Regions from separate parts of the Cupriavidus sp. FW305-3-2-15-C-LB2 genome, predicted to be linked through region 2. Evidence: predicted binding sites of a transcription regulator. Region 2 holds the regulator's gene; each other region holds the start of a gene.
What was found. The regulator sigma-54, encoded in region 2, starts transcription at its own class of promoters, with help from an activator protein. The targets are predictions, from matches to a motif close to TGGCANGNAANCTGCTTT.

Region 1 (4,828 bases), on a different contig from region 2:
CTGGGCTGCCTGGGTGGCGGTCAAGGCCATTGCCGAGAGCGTGGCGCGCCTGCCGGGGGCCGGGTTTGCCGGACAGGCGCAGGCGCTTGCCGCCGGGCAGGTGGTGGTGGACGGCTTCAAGGGGCCGCCGCTGTCGTTCCGCCGCTGGGACCGCCAGCTGCGCCAGCCGGTGTTGCTGGCCCACCCCGACGGCGTGGCCGGCATGGCCCCGGTGGAAGGCGTGTTGCATCCGAAGAACAACCTCGACACCCTGGGCGCCGATGAAGCCGACACGGCATGCCGGGCCCCATCCGCGTAGCGCACCCATGGCCTCCATCCTGATCCATCGCTGGCGCGCGCTGCGCGCGGTTTGCGGGCGCGAGCTGCGCAAGTACCTGCGCCAGCCCGGGCGCCTGCTGTCGTCGCTGGTGCGCCCGCTGCTGTGGCTGCTGGTGTTTGCCGCGGGCTTCCAGAACGCGCTGGGCGTCGCCATTGCGCCGCCCTACGACACCTACATCGAATACAAGGTCTACGTGGCGCCCGGACTGCTGGGCATGATCGCGCTGTTCAACGGCATGCAGTCGTCGCTGGCCATGGTGTACGACCGCGAGATGGGCGTGATGCGGCTGCTGCTGACCGCGCCGCTGCCGCGGGGCTGGCTGCTGGCTTGCAAGCTGGCGGCGGGTACGGTGCTGTCGCTGCTGCAGATGGCCGCGTTCCTGCTGGTGGCGATGGCCTTCGGCATCCGCTTCGAGTCCCTGCACCTGCTGGCGGCGACGGGCGCCATGGCGCTGGCCGCGCTGATGCTGGGTGCGCTGGGCCTGCTGCTGTCGGTCCATGTGCGCCAACTCGAGAACTTTGCCGGCACCATGAACTTCGTGATCTTCCCGATGTTCTTCATCAGCTCGGCGCTGTATCCACTGTGGAAGCTGCAGGAGTCGGGCGCGGAGCTGGTGTACCAGCTGGCCCGCTTCAATCCCTTCACCCACGCGGTCGAGGCGATCCGCTTTGCGCTGTACGGGCAGGTGGCGCCGCTGAGCCTGGCGGTGGTGGCGGGCAGCGCGGTGGTGTTCTTCGCGCTGGCGCTGCAGGGCTACGACCCGCAGCGCGGCATGGCGCGCCGGGGGCAGCAGGCATGAGGCGGCGGACGTGGGGCATGCTCCTGCTGATGGCGGCCGCACTGGGCCTGGCCAGTGCGGCGGTAGCGGCTGCCGGGGCAGCGGGCGCCGTCATCGCGCACAGCGATCCGCTGCAGTCGCCGCAATGGGCCTGGATCCACAAGGAGCTGCTGCAGTCTGGCCCGGTGGTGTTCGACAGCCGCGTCAGGGTGACCGGGCCGGCGTTTGCGGAAGACCCCATGCGCGTGCCGATCGCCTTCGATGCCTCGGCGCTGGGCGAAGTGGATCGCATCGTGGTGGCGGTGGACCGCAACCCGATCCGCGAGGTGCTGGCGTTCGAACCGCTGCGGGTGCGCCCGTCGCTGTCGTTCCGCTTCAAGCTGGAACAGGCATCGCCGGTGCGGGTGGCGGCGCGCACGCGCGATGGCACCTGGCATGTCGGCAGCGTGCTGGTCGATGCCGGCGGCGGGGGCTGCACGGTGCCCGGCGCCACGCGCCGCGACGGCAGCTGGAGCCGCACGCTCAACCGCGTGGACGCGCGCGTGTTCCCGGGCTTCGGCGGGGCCGCGGCACGCGTGCGGCTGCGCGTGATGCATCCGATGGATACCGGCCTGGCGGCGGGCATCCCGGCGTTCCATATCGAGACCCTGGTCCTGGCCGACGCGGCCCGGCAGCCGCTGCTGCGACTGACGCTGCATGAGCCGGTTGCCGAGAACCCGATTTTCTCCTTCGACCTGCGCGATGCCGTGCCGCCGGGCATGACGGTGGCCGGCCACGACAACAACGGCAACCGCATCGCGGCGCGGGTATCGCCATGAAGCGACGATTGCTACTGTGGTTGCTGCTATGCCTGGCGGGCCAGCCCGTGCCGCCGGCACTCGCCCAGCAGGCCGCGCTGCAGCCTCCTGACTACCGCCTGGCCCCGCGCGAGATCGCCGCGGGCGTGTGGCTGCTGGAAGGCTCCAATGCCGACTTCGCGGCCGGCAACGGCTGCAACATCATCAATACGGCGTTTATCGACACCGGCGACGGGGTGGTGGTCATCAACACCGGCCCGTCGCGGCTGTATGGCGAGCAGCAGCGCAAGGCGATTGCATCGGTCACGGCCGCCCCGGTGCGGCTGGTGCTGAACCTGAACCTGCATCCCGACTATTTCTTCGGCAACCAGGCCTATGCCGATGTGGGCGGCAGCGCCCTGGCCGGCACCATCGACGGGGCGCGGCGCGAGGGCGCCGCTTATGCCGACAACCTCTACCGCCTGTGCGGCGACTGGATGCGCGGCACCGAGCCCGTGCCGGCTGCGCACGCGCTGGCGCCGGGCCGGCTCACGATCGGGCGCCATACGCTGGAGATGGTGCGCCTGGACGGCCATACCGGCGACGACCTGGTGGTGCTGGACCACAGCGCGGGCGTGGTCTTTGCCGGCGGGCTGGTGTTCCGGCAACGCATTCCGACCACGCCGCACGCGGATATCGGCCGCTGGCTGGCCAGCCTGGGCCGGCTGCAGGCGCTGCTGGCCGACAGCGGGGCGCGCGTGCTGGTCCCCAGCCACGGGCCAGTGCCTGCGGCCGGCGGCGGCGCTGAGGCCATCGCGCAGACGCGCGGCTACCTGCAATGGCTGGACACGCGCCTGCGCGAGGCCGCGGCGCAGGGGCGGGACCTGGCCGAGGTCATGGCGATGCCGGTGCCGCAGCCCTACGCGCACTGGGCCGCGATGCCCGCGGAGTACCTGCGCAACGTCGGCCATCTCTACCCGGCGCGTGAGGAAGCCGCGCTTGGCCACTGACGCTGGCCAGCCGAGGCGGGCTGTTCAGTTCTGGAGCAACTGCAACGCAGTGTTGCGCGCTGGCACGGCCGTCATCACGCAACCGGGCCGCAACCGGCGTGCTGGTGCGGGGATGCGACTGGCATGGGAATTGCCAAAGGCGTGTCTGGTGGGTGGCGCAGTGGCGCACCTGGGAAACCCAAAACAAGAGAGGAGATGGCAATGAGGACGTTACGAGTAGTGATGGCGGTTGCGGCTGCCGCGGCCAGTCTGGCCGCGCAGGCGGCTGTGACCGATGCCATGATCGAGAACGACGCAAAGAGCCCCGGCGATGTGTTGTCGTGGGGCATGGGCCCGCAAGGCCAGCGCTATTCCACGCTGTCGCGCATCAATACGAAGAACGTCGGGCAGCTGGTGCCGGCGTGGTCGTTCTCGTTTGGCGGCGAGAAGCAGCGCGGGCAGGAATCGCAGCCGCTGATCCATGACGGCAAGATGTTCGTGACGGCCTCGTATTCGCGCATCTATGCGCTGGACCTGAAGACCGGGCGCAAGCTCTGGAAGTATGAGCACCGGCTGCCCGAAGGCATCATGCCGTGCTGCGACGTGGTGAACCGCGGTGCGGCACTCTACGACAACCTGGTGATCTTCGGCACGCTCGATGCGCAGCTGGTGGCGCTGGACCAGCAGACCGGCAAGGTGGTGTGGAAGGAGAAGCTGGAGGACTACGCCGCCGGCTATTCGTACACGGCGGCGCCCATGATCGTCAAGGGCATGGTGCTGACCGGCATCTCGGGCGGCGAGTTCGGCGTGGTGGGCCGGGTCGACGCACGCGATGCCAAGACCGGGCAGCTGGTGTGGTCGCGGCCGGTGGTCGAAGGCCATATGGGCTACAAGTACGACAAGGACGGCAACAAGACCGAGAACGGCGTGACCGGCACCGCCAACGCAAGCTGGCCGGGCGAGACCTGGAAGACCGGCGGCGCCGCCACCTGGCTGGGCGGCACCTACGATCCGGCCACCGGGCTGGTGTACTTCGGCACCGGCAATCCGGGGCCGTGGAACAGCCATATCCGCAAGGGCGACAACCTCTACTCGGCCTCGACGGTGGCGCTGGATCCCGCCACCGGCAAGATCGCCTGGCACTACCAGAACACCCCGAACGACGGCTGGGATTTCGATGGCGTCAATGAGTTCGTGACCTTCGACCTGGACGGCAAGCGCATGGGCGGCAAGGCCGACCGCAATGGCTTCTTCTACGTCAACGACGCGGCCAGCGGCAAGCTGGTCAACGCCTTCCCCTTCGTCAGGAAGATCACCTGGGCCACCGGCATCGACCTGAAGAGCGGCCGCCCCAACTACATCGCCGAAGGCCGCCCCGGCGACCCCGCCGCCGGCAGCGACGAGAAGAAGGGCAAGTCCGTGTTTGCCGCGCCGGGCTTCCTTGGCGGCAAGAACCAGCAGCCGATGGCCTACAGCCCGCAGACCGGCCTGTTCTACGTGCCCGCCAACGAGTGGGGCATGGATATCTGGAACGAGCCCATCAGCTACAAGAAGGGCGCTGCCTTCCTGGGCGCGGGTTTCACCATCCGTCCGCTGAACGAGGACTATATCGGCACGCTGCGGGCCATCAACCCCAAGAGCGGCAAGATCATGTGGGAGGTCAAGAACAGCGCGCCGCTGTGGGGCGGGGTGATGACCACCGCCGGCGGGCTGGTGTTCTGGGGCACGCCGGAAGGCTACCTGAAGGCGGCCGACGCCAGGACCGGCAAGGAGCTGTGGCAGTTCCAGACCGGCAGCGGCGTGGTGGCGCCCCCGGTCACCTGGGAAGAGAACGGCGAGCAGTACGTGGCGGTGGTGTCCGGCTGGGGCGGCGCGGTGCCGCTGTGGGGCGGCGAGGTGGCCAAGCGCGTGAACTTCCTGGAGCAGGGCGGCTCGGTGTGGGTGTTCAAGCTGCACAAGAGCTGAG
Region 2 (4,828 bases):
GGGCCGCATGAACGCCGAGGGTTCGGTGATCGACCTGTACGGCAACGGCTTCGTCATGCGCCAGCAGGGCGTGGACGTGTCCAAGGACCCGCAGCTGACCGCCGCATCCAGTTATTTCCAGCTGCTGGTCAATGACGACATCGTCAAGACCGACAAGCCGGTCAAGCTGACGCGCGGCCCGTCGGTGATGACCGCCAACGGCCTGATCTTCAACAACGTCACGCGCGAAGTACAATTGCTCGGCAATGTACGCGGCACCATCATCACCGGGCCGACCCCTGGCCGCGCGCCGGGGTCCTGAGCCCCGGCCCGGGGGCCGCACCAACCCGCACCAACGTACCCAGACGCCCTCAAGCAACCCTGCCAACATGACTGCTTCCCTGACGACATCGTCCCGTCGACGCACCGCCCCGGCCCTGCTCGCCCTGGCCATGGCCTTCGGCCTGCTGGCCCAGCCCGCCCTGGCCGAGCGCGCGGACCGCGACAAGCCGATGGTGCTGGAGGCGGACAACGCCAGCTATGACGACGTCAAGCAGATCTATACGCTGACCGGCAATGTGGTGCTGACCAAGGGCACCATGATCCTGAAGTCCGACGCCGCCGAACTGCGCACCGATCCCGAGGGCTACCAGTTCGCGGTGGCCACCGCCAAGCCGGGCAAGCAGGCCTACATCCGGCAGAAGCGCGAAGGCGTCGACGAATACATCGACGGCTGGGGCGACCGCATCGAGTACGACGGCAAGCAGGAGTACTCCAAGCTGATCGGCAATGCCCGCATGGCGCGCCTGCAGGGCGCCAAGCAGGTCGACGAGATCCGCGGCGCGGTGCTGACCTACGACAGCCGCAAGGAGTTCTACACGGCTGCCGGCGGCGGTAGCGGCGATGCCGCGGCCGCCAATCCGTCCGGCCGCGTGCGCGCGGTGCTGTCGCCGCGCCAGGACCAGAAGGCCGGCGCCACGGGCAGCGGCGGCTCGCCGCTGGACCTGAAGCCGGCGCCCGCGCCTGCCAACAAACCCTGACGCCTGGCGCCGGCTGCGTGCATCGCATGCGGCCGGCGCCAGAAACGCCTGAACGCCAGACTGTGCCAATGACCGATACCGCAACCATCGCCGACAAGCCTTCCGTCGAAGCCTCCACCGTCCTTGCCGGCGGCAGCACGCTGGTCGTGCGCCACCTGAAGAAACGCTATGGCTCGCGCACGGTGGTCAAGGACGTCTCGCTCGACGTGAAGAGCGGCGAGGTGGTCGGCCTGCTCGGGCCCAACGGCGCGGGCAAGACCACCTCCTTCTACATGATCGTGGGCCTGGTGGCGCTGGACGAAGGCGATATCGTGCTCGACGGCGACCACATCAGCGGCCTGCCGATCCACGAGCGCGCGCGCATGGGGCTGTCGTACCTGCCGCAGGAAGCCTCGGTATTCCGCAAGCTCAACGTCGAAGAGAACATCCGCGCGGTGCTGGAGCTGCAGGTGAGCAACGGCAAGCCGCTGCCCAAGGCCGAGATCGAGCGCCGCCTGGATTCGCTGCTCGACGACCTGCAGATCGCGCACCTGCGCAACAACCCGGCGCTGTCGCTGTCGGGCGGCGAGCGCCGCCGCGTGGAAATCGCGCGCGCGCTGGCGTCGTCGCCGCGCTTCATCCTGCTGGACGAACCCTTCGCCGGCGTGGACCCGATCGCCGTGGGCGAGATCCAGCGCATCGTCAGCTTCCTCAAGGCACGCAATATCGGCGTGCTGATCACCGACCACAACGTGCGCGAGACGCTCGGCATCTGCGACCACGCCTACATCATCAGCGAAGGCACGGTGCTGGCCGCGGGCCAGCCCGAGGAAATCATCGCCAATGACGCAGTGCGGCGCGTCTACCTGGGCGAGAACTTCCGCATGTGATGCAGCGGCCTGCCATGGAGCGGCAGGCTATTCGCGGGCGCACGTGGGCCTGCCACAGCCAGCAGCGATCAGACCGCATAAGCGATAGCAATTTCCGTTCCAACAACGGAAAGATGCGCATAGAATAGGTCGCATGAAACCGTCGCTACAGCTCCGCCTTTCCCAGCATCTGGCCCTGACCCCGCAACTGCAGCAGTCGATCCGGCTGCTGCAGCTTTCCACGCTGGAACTGCAGCAAGAGGTCGAACAGGCACTGACGGAAAACCCTCTGCTCGAACGCGAGAACGACTGGATCGAAAGCCCGCTGCGCGTGGCGGCCGACGGCTCGGTCAACCTGCAGAGCGCACCGGCGCCCGCGCCGGCAGAGCCGCAGGGCAATGGCGAGGCCCGCGCCGACGGCGCGGCTGACGACGACAGCTATGGCGACAGCGGCAACGGCGACGACTATGGCAGCAGCGACTGGAGCCTGGACGACTTTGCCCGCCGCCCCCAGGGCGACGAGGACGAAAAAACGCCGATGCAGCTGCGCGAAGCCGAGCCCACGCTGCGCGAGTACCTGATGGAACAGCTCACGCCGCTGAAGATCTCGGCGCGCGACAAGGGCCTGGCCATCTTCCTGATCGAATCGCTCGACGACGATGGCTACCTGAGCGCATCGCTTGAGGAGATCTGCACGGAGTTGCCGGAAGAACTCGAGTTCGAGATCGAGGAGGTCCACGCCATCCTCACGCTGCTGCAGAGCTTCGACCCGCCCGGCGTGGGCGCGCGCAACGCCGCCGAGTGCCTGGCCCTGCAGTTGCGGCGCCTGACGCACCCGCAGCGCGAACTGGCCCTGAACATCGTGACCAGCCACCTGGAGTTGCTCGCAGTACGCGACTACACGCGGCTGAAGAAGGCGCTGCAGGTGGATGAAGCGGCGCTGAAGTCCGCACACGAACTGATCCGCTCGCTGGCGCCCTACCCCGGCCATGCATACAGCCGCCCGGAGGCGGACTTCGTGGTGCCGGACGTGTTCGTGCGCAAGGGAGGCGGCGGCTGGATCGCGCAGCTCAATCCGGATGTGATGCCGAGGCTGCGCATCAATGACATGTATGCGCAAATCCTGCGTGGCGCAAAGGGTGAGTCCGGCACCGCCGGGCTGCAGCAGAAGCTGCAGGAGGCGCGCTGGCTGATCAAGAACATCCAGCAGAGGTTCGACACAATCCTGCGTGTCTCGCAGGCCATTGTCGAGCGTCAAAAGAACTTTTTCAGCCACGGCGAAATCGCCATGCGCCCCTTGGTTTTGCGGGAGATTGCCGATACACTGGGTTTACACGAGTCAACCATCTCCCGGGTGACGACCAATAAATATATGGCAACGCCGATGGGTACTTTCGAACTGAAGTACTTCTTCGGCAGCCACGTGTCCACCGAAACCGGTGGCGCGGCTTCGTCAACGGCCATCCGCGCCTTGATCAAGCAACTGATAGGAGCCGAAGACCCGAGGAATCCCCTTTCCGACAGTCGCATTGCCGAACTGCTGGGCGAACAAGGCTTCGTTGTCGCACGCCGCACCGTTGCCAAGTATCGCGAAGCCCTGAAGATCCCCGCAGTCAATCTCCGCAAGTCTTTGTAGCCGAGCCCACCGCCTGCCTGGTGAGGCTCTTTCAGAAGGAGAAGCGCTATGAACTTCAAGATCAGTGGACACCACCTGGACATCACGCCCCCTCTGCGTGAGTACGTGGAAACGAAGCTGGAGCGAATCGTCAGGCATTTCGATCAAGTCATTGGCGTTAGTGTGCTGCTCTCTGTCGACAACCATAAAGAAAAGGACCGGCGTCAGTACGCGGAAATCAATCTACATCTCAAGGGCAAGGACATCTTTGTCGAAGCGCATCACGAAGACCTGTATGCAGCGATCGACGCACTCGTCGACAAGCTGGACCGTCAGGTGATCCGCTACAAGGATCGCGTGCAAGGCCACGACCGCGAAGCGGTCAAGTACCAGATGGCCGCAGCGCAAATGCAGCAATGACCGTGCCCGGCAGCCCCGCAGCGGGCTGCTGAATCAGGATTGAACAGGCAAGCCGCGCCAAGAAGCGCGGCTTTTTTGCGCCCTCGCGTTCCCGGTTGCCGCCGGCATGCCGCGCCCGCACTGGCGGCGCGGCCCGGCTGTGGCGCCGGAGCCGATGCTTTTCACCCGAATGAGCAAGGGTGTTCGCAAGCGCTGCGCCAAGGTGTATGCTGCGCCATACAAAGAGAGGGAATCCTGGCCGTGCCCCGCACCGGTGCACCGGCTCCCCGCCGCGGAGGCACCATTGCATCACCATGTATCTTTCTGCACCGGCTTGCCCCGTTGCGCTGCACAATGCGGGAGTAGTCGCTGCTCTATAATGGGCCGGACGCCTCCGGCCAGGCCAACGGCAGGCCGGAGCCAGCCCACTGCCCGGCGGAACGGTCCGCCCGCTAACTGAAATCCTGCGCATCGCCCATGAATCGTTTGGCCAAATTGCTGCCACCCGGCAACATCACCCTCGACGTCAGCGTCACCAGCAAGAAGCGTGTGTTCGAGCAGGCCGGGCTCCTCTTCGAGAACAACCATGGTGTGGCGCGCGCCATCGTGACGGACAACCTGTTCGCGCGCGAGTCGCTTGGATCCACCGGCCTGGGCGCCGGCGTGGCAATCCCGCACGGCCGCATCAAGGGCCTGAAGCAGCCGCTGGCCGCGTTCATGCGCCTGGCCGAACCAATTCCGTTCGAATCGCCCGATGGCAAGCCGGTATCGCTGCTGATCTTCCTGCTGGTGCCCGAACAGGCTACGCAGCAGCACCTGGAAATCCTGTCCGAAATCGCGCAACTGCTTTCCGACCGCGACATGCGTGAAGGGCTGGCCACGCTGCCCACGCCCGATGCCGTCCATCAGTTGCTGATCGCATGGCATCCCTGATCCCCTGATCCCTC
Region 3 (4,828 bases), on a different contig from region 2:
GTGCATGTACGCCAGCGGCAACCGCGTGCCGGCCCCCGGACGCGTCGCCGCTGCGCCGCCGGCACCGCGGTACTACTACTATCCGCCGCCTCCGCCGCCGGTCTATTACAGCCCGTATCCGTACTACTAGGTCAGTCCCGGCGCCATTCGGAATACCGACGCGAACGGTCGCCGACCCATGCGCAGAATGCCTGCGGGCGTTCGTCTGGCGTCAGGTCGCGGCAGGCCTTCGCAATCTCGGCGTATTGCGCGACTTCATCGCCAAGGTAGTACCAGCGCAGCCGTTCCATCCACTGGCGGCCTTGCGCAGGATCGCCGGTCAGCGCCAGCAGCCATGCGGTGCGCGCGATCATGGTCGGCGTAGGCAGCAGGTGGACGGCGGCGATGTGGGCGGGCAACAACTCTGCCGCATTGGCCGGCGTAATGGTGGCCAGGCCGGCAGCGTCGGCCTGCGCGTGCTGGCGGAACCAGAAGCGCGGCATCGGCAAGGCGTTGCGGCCTTCGCTGCTGGCGTATTCGCGGGCTTCGGCGCGGCGGTAGTCTTGCCACATGGTGGCCAGCACGGCCATAGCCACCACGACAAACGCGAGCGCCAGCCCACGCGCCACTGGCATCGGCACGCGCCAACGCCCGAAACCCGACGGCTCCAGCCAACCGAGCATGAAGCAGAACGGCAGGAAGAAATAGAGATAATGCAGCGGGTATTCGAGCATCGAATGCGCGCACAGCATCGCCAGCCAGGTGAGAACCAGCACGGTCTGCTTGCGCTCTTCGCTATCGCCGTGCCACAAGCGAACGCGAATCACGCGCCATAGCCACGCCAGCAGGATCAGGCCTACGCCGGCGGTACCGACGATGCCCGTCTTTGCCAGCAGGTCGAGGATGGCGTTGTGGGCGTGCAGGGACATCTCCACCTTCACGCCGACTTGCTGCAACTGCTGGAATTGCGCCCAGCCGAACTCGCCCCAGCCGACGCCGAACCACGGGTGGGAGCGGAACATTGCCAGCGCGTGGGTCCACAGTGCGCCGCGCGCGGACATCTGGTCTTCGGCTTCGAGTTGCGCGATGGTGTCGAACAGACGCCAGTCGAAGGCTTGCCCTGCGGCGCGGATTGCGGGTTGCAGGATCAGTAGCATCGCCACCATTGCTACGGCTGCGACGAGCAGACCGACTGGCCGCTGCATTGGGTCCGAGTCGCGCCGCCCGCCTCGCGTGAGCCACGCCGCGACCAGCGCGTAGATCGCAGCGAGGCCAACATGCAGCACGCCAGTGCGCGAACCGGATAGCACGATGCCGCTTTCCAGCAGGGCCACGGCGGCTAGCCACATCGGGAAACGTAGGCGGCCACGCGAGGCCAGCCACACGGATGCCACCAGCGCCAGGCCTTCAACGGTGGCCTGGTGATTGGGCTGGTTCAGGTTGCCCCACAGGCGGCGGTTGTTGTCGTAGAAATAGCTGGAGACGAGGCCGAAGGCGCGGGGTTCGAGATGGAACAGCTGCACCCATTGCGTGAGGGTGCCCAGCAGGCCGGCGATGAAGAAGGCGGTGGCGAGGGTGTCTCCGATGTTCTGAGTGGATGCCGCAGGCGTGCCTCGGTACGACCATGCGGCGCATGTCACCGCTGCGCCCAGGAACAGCGTGAGGATGGTGGTGAGGCGGCTACCAGTGATGTCGTGATGGCCAGTGGCGCCCGAGACAAGTCCGACGACGACCAGCCAGAGAAACAGCAGTGTCACCCACGGCAGCGACACTCCAGGCGATGCCACTGGGCGGCGACCCGCATGGATCGCGAGGACGGCGAGCGCGCAGAGCGCGGCGGTCCATTCGCCGTAGAACGTCGCGAGCGGCAGCGTGTGCCGGGAGACTAGCAGCGGAAAGACGATGGCTGCGATGAGGGCAGCCGACGGGATGTTGGTCCGGGACGGCGGCATTGAGGCGCCTGGTTAGGGGAAAGGCGCATGATAGCTTGGGCGCTACCTAAAGAAAAAGCGCCCGAAGGCGCTTCTTCTTTAGGTAGCAATCAGACAGAATCAGATACCCGTTTTTGCCTTGGTACAGGGCGCGGCACCAGTGTTGGTAGCTGCCCATTTAATCGCGTTCGCGTTGCTAGTATTGTCCGGAGTCAGCGTGACTTCACAACCGAGCAGTGCAGCCTTACCCGTCATCACAACTGCCCCGGTCTTCGCGGTCAAGGTTACAGTGGCATTGGTCGGCGCCGGAAGTGCCGGATAGCCAGTGGCCGTCTTCAAGAGTACATCAGTATCGCATTTGGCATCGATTACGCCGTTATTGACTTGACTGCACTCAGCGATGGCCATTTTCAAAGGGGCAACTTGCGAATAGACGTCCGACCAACGCGACCGCGTCACATAATCCTGATACTGCGGAATCGCAATAGCCGCCAAAATACCAATGATCGCAACCACGATCATCAGTTCGATCAGCGTAAAGCCCTTCTGGACACGACGGCCCAGCTTCTTCAGTTGTTGTACCCGTTGCATGATTTGACCCCTCGAAGAGATTTTAGTTGAGCGTTGCACGTCTTCGGTTTCGTGACGCGGGGACTATTGAGCAGTAACCGTGCCAGCGGCATCCCCCATCGGTTGGGGGTGAAAAGCGACAAATTTCGTCACCCATCAGGGGGATGCATGCCGTATGCGCCAAAATTTGTCACTTGCGCTCGCTACCACCGCGCGAAGCGACAAAATGTGCGATCACTCACATGAGTTAGTTGGCCAAGGCACCGACGGCCGCCTTGCCGGCACGCCAACGAAAAAGGGCGGCCAGCTGGCCGCCCTTCTCGCCTGGGCGAAATCTCGTCAGGCGGCCTGTGCCGACCGGCGGCTCAGCAGCTTGCCCATGATCACCACCAGGATCGCGCCGGCGGCGCCGAATACCAGGTGGGCGTGCGGCACGTGGACTTCGAACCAGGCGGCGTCGACCGGGTCGCTGACCAGCATTTCGCCGGCCAGGTAGCCCAGCAGCGCGGCACCCAGCACGATGATCACCGGGAAGCGCTCCATGACCTTGAGCAACAGCGTGCTGCCGAACACGATCAGCGGGATCGACAGGCCCAGGCCGATGATCAGCAGCATCAGCTGGCTGCCCTCGGGGCCCTTCTGTGCGGCAGCGGCCACGGCCACCACGTTGTCGAGCGACATCACCAGGTCCGCGATCAGGATGGTGCGGATGGCGGCCCAGATATTGTCCTTGCCGTCGTGGCCTTCCTCATCGTCATCGCCGGTCAGCAGTTGCACGCCGATGTAGACCAGCAGCACGGCACCGACGATCTTCAGGTACGGCAGGCTCAGCAGCTTGACCGCGGCCACGGTCAGCACCACGCGCATGATGATGGCGGCGGCACTGCCCCAGAAGATGGCTTTCTTCTGCTGGGCGGGCGGCAGGTTGCGCGAGGCGAGCGCGATCACCACCGCGTTGTCGCCGGACAGGACGATATTGGTCAGGATGATCGATCCCAACGCAATCCAGAATGTGGTGGAAGACAGCAGTTCCACGGGAGGGCTCCTCGAATTTTATAGGTTGCACACCCGTCATCTGACGGGATTTCGGATGTCTCGAAACACGGACATGACTGTTTACCGCACGAACCTTTCGATTAGATTTCAATCCTGTAATGTTTCGTGCCGGAAGCCACGCCGAATCCGTCCTCCAGAATGACAATGCCCCCGCGCGGGCGGGGGCATTGCCTGGTTCGCCATTCCAGCGCTCGCTGGAATGGCGAGGTACGACTTACAGCATTGCCTTCAGCAGGCGGCCCATCTCCGACGGGTTCTTGGTCACCTTGATACCGCAGGCTTCCATGATTTCCAGCTTGGCCTGGGCGGTATCGGCACCGCCCGAGATCAGCGCGCCGGCGTGGCCCATGCGCTTGCCCGGAGGCGCGGTCACGCCAGCGATGAAGCCAACCACCGGCTTCTTCATGTTTTCCTTGATCCAGTAAGCCGCGTTGGCTTCGTCCGGACCGCCGATCTCACCGATCATGACCACGGCGTCCGTTTCCGGATCGTCGTTGAACATCTTCATCACGTCGATGTGCTTCAGGCCGTTGATGGGGTCGCCACCGATGCCGACAGCCGACGACTGGCCCAGGCCCAGCGCGGTCAGCTGGCCCACGGCTTCGTACGTCAGCGTGCCCGAGCGCGACACCACACCGATGCGGCCCTTCTTGTGGATATGGCCCGGCATGATGCCGATCTTGATTTCGTCCGGCGTGATCAGGCCCGGGCAGTTCGGTCCCAGCAGCAGGGTCTTCTTCTTCTCGCGGCGCATGCGGTCCTTGACTTCCATCATGTCGCGCACGGGGATGCCTTCGGTAATGCAGACCACCAGGTCCAGGTCGGCGTCAACGGCTTCCCAGATCGCGGCAGCGGCGCCTGCGGGCGGCACGTAGATGACCGACACGGTGGCGCCGGTCTGAGCCTTGGCGTCCTTGACGCTGGCGTAGATGGGAATGCCTTCGAAGTCTTCACCGGCCTTCTTCGGGTTCACGCCCGCGACGAAGCAGTTCTTGCCGTTGGCGTAGTCGCGGCAGCCACGGGTGTGGAACTGGCCGGTCTTGCCGGTGATGCCCTGGGTGATGACCTTGGTGTCTTTGTTGATCAGAATCGACATGCTGTAATCCTTTGCTTGGCTACGAGCGGCGCGCGCGAGGGCGCATCAAAGCGCCTGCGCACCGCCCGCGTTCGCGTATGGTTGCGTTCGTGCGACGGCTTACTTGCCAGCGGCAGCGGCCACCACCTTCTGGGCGGCTTCTTCCATCGTGTCGGCCGAGATGATGGGCAGGCCCGAATCGGCCAGCATCTTCTTG
Region 4 (4,828 bases), on a different contig from region 2:
AGGCGGCGGTGGGGGGCGAACGCGGCGTCTGTCGGCGATGGCATGGCGGGTCCTGTCGGGCCCCTCGCGGGGTCCGATCGTTACGGCAATGCCGCCATGTTGCCATGCCGCGCGGGCCGCGGGCTTAATTACGCACCGGGAGCGGGAAGTGGTGGCGCGCCACGGGGCTCCGGCGCATCGCTCAGGCCAGGGACGATATAGAGACGGGCGTGCTCTCCTTACGCCTTGAGGCGGCGGTCCGATGGCGCTGGCAGGAACTGGTCAGTCCAGATGTCCGCCACCGTCAGCGGCGCCTTGATGCCGAAGGCGCCGACGGTTTCATCCAGCGTTGCCTGCAGCCGTGCCGGCGTGGCCGCGCCCCAGCCGTCGCGCCGGGTGTCGGGCGTCTTCATGGTGCCGTCGACGATCAGGCGCAGGCGCTCAGTCTCCAGCGCCTGGTCGGCCAGCGGCTCGCGCGCCTTGACCGCGGCACCGCCCGCGGCGGGATCGGCAATGGCGTCGAGCCAGCCGCGGGTAGAGGCCTTGACGAAGGCCTTCATCACCTCCGGATCGGATGTCATGCTCTTGCGGTTGGCCACCAGCCCGTTGCCGTAGGACTTCATGCCGTAGTCCGAGAAGCGGAACACGGTGATCTTCTCTGGCCCCATGCCGCGCGCCTTCAGGTTCACCAGGCCGGTGAAGAAGAAGTAGGCGGCGGCATCGAAGTCGCCCTTGACGAAGCGCGTGTCGCCGATATCGGGCGTGACGCTCTCCCACTTCACGCCGCCGGGGTCGAAGCCCTGTGCCCTGGCGAAGACCGGGAACAGCTTGCGCGAGGCATTGAACGGCTGGCCCAGGATGGACTTGCCGGCCAGGTCCGCTGGCCTGACGATGCCGCTGCCCTTGCGCACCAGGATCGCGTTCGGATTCAGGTCATACTGGATGGCCACCGCCTTGAGCGCGGCGGACGGATTGGTGGTGTTGAATTCGATCATCGCCGCGAGGTCGGCCGAGGCGCAGTCATAGGCGCCGCCCGCGACCAGGCTGATGGCCGAGGCCGAGCCGTTGCCGGTATCGATGGTGACGTCCAGCCCGGCGTCCTTGTAGTAGCCGCGCTGGTGCGCCAGCAGGAACCCCGCGCCCGAGGCTTCCACCTTCCAGCCGAGATTGAACTTGAACTTCTGCAGCGAGCCCGCCGCGCGGACATGGGGCACCGCGAACGGGGCGGCGGCAAGCAGGGCGGTGGCGCCAGTGGCGCGCAGGAAGGAACGGCGACGCATGTCTTTCTCCGGAACGAATGTCACTGGACGATGCGTGCGCGGGCCGGTGGCGCGGGTGCGGAAGGAGAGCGTGGCCTCCCAGGACGCCGGCACCACGCCGCGCCGGCATGCGGCCAGGGCATGCGCGGGGACCGTGCACATCATCGGGAGCAATTTCCGGGCGGCGTGCCGCTGAACGCTTCTACTCCGCTGCGGTTTCAGCAGGATCCGTGCCGGGCGCTGCGCGGCGCCATGCACCAAGCCGTCGCCCGGCATGCGCCATCACGGCGCAAGCCCCGGCGCAATCGCTGCGATCCCGGTGCAAAAACCCCTGGCCCGGAACCTGCATAACCTCGGGCAAGAGTAGAAGCGTTCACCATCCGCGCGGCGCGTCGCAGACGCACGCCGGATGGCCGGGAATTGCTCTTGAAGTCCGTGCCTCTCGCCATCGCGCAGGCTGGCACAGGCGACCTCAGGAGCGCGTTGTCCCGGCGTGCGTTGCCATGGTGGTCTGCCTGTGCCGGCGAGGGGCCAATCCCTGACCCGCTTTGCACAAGGAACACCATGAGCCAACCAGACACCGCCTACGCCCTGGCCGAACTCCACCGCGAATCGCGCATGGGCGCGTTCGGTTCGGAAACCCGCCAGCGCGAGATCCGCCGCATCGACCTGTCCGACTACGCGCGGCGCAAGGCGCAGATCGCCGACGAACTGTGGCAGGCATCGGTCGACGTCGGCTTCTTCCAGATCGCCAACCACGGCATCGACCTGACCAGCGTGCGCGAAGCCTTTGCCATGACCGAGCGCTTCTTCGCGCTGCCTGACGCCGTCAAGGCGCAATACCCGCTGCAGAAGGCCAACAACGCCGGCTGGGAAAGCCGCGCGCAGGTGCGCCCCTCGACCGGCACCCCGGACCAGAAGGAGTCCTACCAGATCACGCGCCCGCACATGGCCGGGCTGTGGCCCGGCGATGACGAACTGGAAGGCTTTCGCGCCACCATGCTCGCCTTCGAGGCGCAATGCTGGGAGGTGGGAATGAAGGTGCTGTCATGCTTCGCCGGCAAGCTCGGCTTTGCCAGCGACTTCTTCACGCAGGCGCACGATCCGCGGGCGCCGGACTACCAGAGCACGCTGCGGCTGCTGCACTACTACGCGATCCCGCCCGAACTGCGCGACAAGCTGGAGCTCTGGCGCGCCGGCGCGCATACGGATTTCGATTGCCTGACGCTGCTGTTTCAGCGCCCCGGCCAGGGCGGGCTGCAGGTCTGCCCCGGCAAGGAGATGGAGGCGCAGGCATGGACCCCGATCGAGCCGGACGAGGAAGTCATCACCTGCAATATTGGCGACATGCTGATGCGCTGGAGCGACGACCGGCTGCCGTCGAACTTCCACCGCGTGCGCAATCCCGCGCCGGATGAATACATGGGCCCGCGCTACAGCATGGCGTTCTTCTGCCAGGCCAACCGAGGTGCGATGATCGAAGGGCCGGGTGGCAAGTATCCGCCGATCAGCGCGGGGGACTACCTGCGGCAGCGGGTGAATGCGAATTTCAAGGGGTATTGAGGCGCGGAAGAATTTCCATGCCGACGGTCTGCTCCCCTCTCCCGCTTGCGGGAGAGGGGGTCCACCCGCAGTCGCTGGACGCGCCGGTAGTGAGCCTACGACTTACGAAGCCGCGACAACCCCGCAAGCAATCCGCCCGCCCGCATTACCGGTCGGCTGCGTCTTGTAGTCGTCCGGATCCTTGTGTACCACCACCGCGCGGCCGATCACCCCGTTGGCGCCCGTGCCAACGGTCAGGTCCGGCAGCAGCATGCTGACGCGAACGTTGCCGCTGGCGTCCGCGGTGACGTTGTTCATGTCGCCGGCATGGTGGTCAGGCATGGTCATCTGGCCGTGGGGCTTGCCGGTCGGGTTGAAGTGGCCGCCCGCGCTCATCGCGTCAGGCGCGGAGCAGTCGCCCTTCTCATGGACGTGGAAGCCGTGCACGGAGTTGGGCGGCAGGCCGGTGATCGCCGCAGTCATCATCACGCCGCCGGGCTGCTGCTGGAAGGTCACGGTGCCGCCAGTATTGCTGCCGCTCTTGGGCTGGAGCGTGGCCGCCGCCCTGGCGCTGCTGCTGGCGCTGGTGCCGGACGCGCTGGCCGCAGACGAGGAGCTCATGCCGGAGCCGGCGCAGCCGGCCAGTGCAATGGTCGCGGCGATGCAGGCCGCCAGGGGGGGAAGCACTTGTTTCATCGGACTCCTCTTCTTGTCATGATTTCGGAAGAAACAGTATAGGCTGGCCGGCGCCAGGCCGATTTCCGGTTTTGTCCTACATGCCGCACTAGACTGAGTGCACTAGTGTCCTGTTCCGTAGATACGGAACAGGACACTAGCCAATCACGCCATCAGGCTGCGGCTGCCAGCCGCTGCTGTGCCGCACCAAAGTGCGGGTGGCGCGAGAACAGGTCCGCTGCCCAGTTGACGAACACCCGCACCTTGGCCGACAGGTGCCGGTTCTGCGGATACATCGCCGAGATCGGCAGTTCTTCGGTCTGCCAGTCGGTCATGACCTCCACCAGCCGGCCGCTGGCCACATAGGGCTCGGCCATGGCGCGCGAGACCCGTGCCACGCCGTGGCCTTCCAGGGCGCAGCCCATGTAGACATCGGCATCGTTGGTGGAAATGGCCGACGGCAGCAGCACCTCGCTGCGCTCCATGCCGCGCGCCATGGGCCACGGCATCTCACGGCCGGTGCGGTTGGACAGGAAATTGACCGCCTTGTGCTGGGCCAGTTCGGCCAGGTCGTGCGGGGTGCCGAAGCGGTTCAGGTAGATCGGCGAGGCGTAGAACGCCAGTTGTACATGGCCGATGCGGCGGGCCACCATGGATTCCTCGACCGGCGTGCCCACGCGCAGCACCACGTCCACGCCTTCCTGCAGCAGGTCGATCGGCTTGCCGTTGATGGTCAGGTCCAGCTTCAGGTCCGGGTAGGCCTGGAAGAATTCGTGCAGGTGGGGCACCAGCACCAGCTGCGCCAGCCCCGCGGTGGTGTCCACCGACAGCGTGCCGCGTGGCGAGTTGTTCTGCCGCGTCAGCGACTGCTCGGCTTCCTCGACATCGGCCAGGATGCGCACGCACCGTTCGTAATAGGCCGCGCCGTCGTTGGTCACGCTGATGCGGCGCGTGGTCCGGTGCAGCAGCTTGACGCCCAGGTGGGTTTCCAGGTTCTGGATCAGGCGGGTCAGCGTGGCCTTGGGCAAGTCCATCGATTCCGCGGCGCGCGCAAAGCTGCCGACGTCCACGACCCGGGTGAATGCCTGCATTGATACGAGACGGTCCATGATGAGGTTCCGACGATAGATCCGAACGGCGTGCCGCGCGCGCTCGTGACGCACGTGGCCATGCTGGTTGTTGTTGTGGGGAGTCTGCCGGCTGGCTGGTACAGGGACTGCGCGCTGGCTGGGCGCGGGTTCCGGCATGGATTTCTGATCGGGCGCGCACCGGCCTGGCAGACCGCCGCGCGTGCCGAGAGCCGCAGTGAATCACAAAATCCAAGACCTTGTCATGCGTGGGGATATGCGGTTTCAGTGGCATGACGGGGCGGT

Region 1: the regulator sigma-54 is predicted to act here: its motif matches at 3,003-3,020, upstream of AC3WRR_RS12150 (PQQ-dependent methanol/ethanol family dehydrogenase).
Region 3: the regulator sigma-54 is predicted to act here: its motif matches at 2,569-2,586, upstream of AC3WRR_RS32980 (pilin).
Region 4: the regulator sigma-54 is predicted to act here: its motif matches at 1,571-1,588, upstream of AC3WRR_RS19480 (isopenicillin N synthase family dioxygenase).

The regions. Positions count from the first base shown of each region.
Region 1 covers NZ_JBYSZW010000013.1:40,266-45,093, reverse strand. Annotated here, with positions in the region: gene AC3WRR_RS12170 (type 1 periplasmic-binding domain-containing protein) at 1-298, shown strand, start outside; gene AC3WRR_RS12165 (ABC transporter permease) at 306-1,118, shown strand; gene AC3WRR_RS12160 (quinoprotein dehydrogenase-associated SoxYZ-like carrier) at 1,136-1,915, shown strand; gene AC3WRR_RS12155 (quinoprotein relay system zinc metallohydrolase 1) at 1,912-2,883, shown strand; gene AC3WRR_RS12150 (PQQ-dependent methanol/ethanol family dehydrogenase) at 3,085-4,827, shown strand.
Region 2 covers NZ_JBYSZW010000048.1:35,763-40,590, forward strand. Annotated here, with positions in the region: gene lptC (LPS export ABC transporter periplasmic protein LptC) at 1-301, shown strand, start outside; gene lptA (lipopolysaccharide transport periplasmic protein LptA) at 369-1,019, shown strand; gene lptB (LPS export ABC transporter ATP-binding protein) at 1,088-1,888, shown strand; gene AC3WRR_RS27600 (RNA polymerase factor sigma-54) at 2,022-3,503, shown strand; gene hpf (ribosome hibernation-promoting factor, HPF/YfiA family) at 3,552-3,902, shown strand; gene ptsN (PTS IIA-like nitrogen regulatory protein PtsN) at 4,359-4,814, shown strand.
Region 3 covers NZ_JBYSZW010000072.1:4,650-9,477, reverse strand. Annotated here, with positions in the region: gene AC3WRR_RS32990 (hypothetical protein) at 1-130, shown strand, start outside; gene AC3WRR_RS32985 (PglL family O-oligosaccharyltransferase) at 132-1,931, opposite strand; gene AC3WRR_RS32980 (pilin) at 2,031-2,501, opposite strand; gene AC3WRR_RS32975 (TerC family protein) at 2,820-3,515, opposite strand; gene sucD (succinate--CoA ligase subunit alpha) at 3,751-4,632, opposite strand; gene sucC (ADP-forming succinate--CoA ligase subunit beta) at 4,732-4,828, opposite strand, start outside.
Region 4 covers NZ_JBYSZW010000026.1:58,937-63,764, reverse strand. Annotated here, with positions in the region: gene AC3WRR_RS19490 (phospholipase D family protein) at 1-44, opposite strand, end outside; gene AC3WRR_RS19485 (ABC transporter substrate-binding protein) at 219-1,259, opposite strand; gene AC3WRR_RS19480 (isopenicillin N synthase family dioxygenase) at 1,803-2,801, shown strand; gene AC3WRR_RS19475 (superoxide dismutase family protein) at 2,904-3,476, opposite strand; gene AC3WRR_RS19470 (LysR family transcriptional regulator) at 3,629-4,564, opposite strand.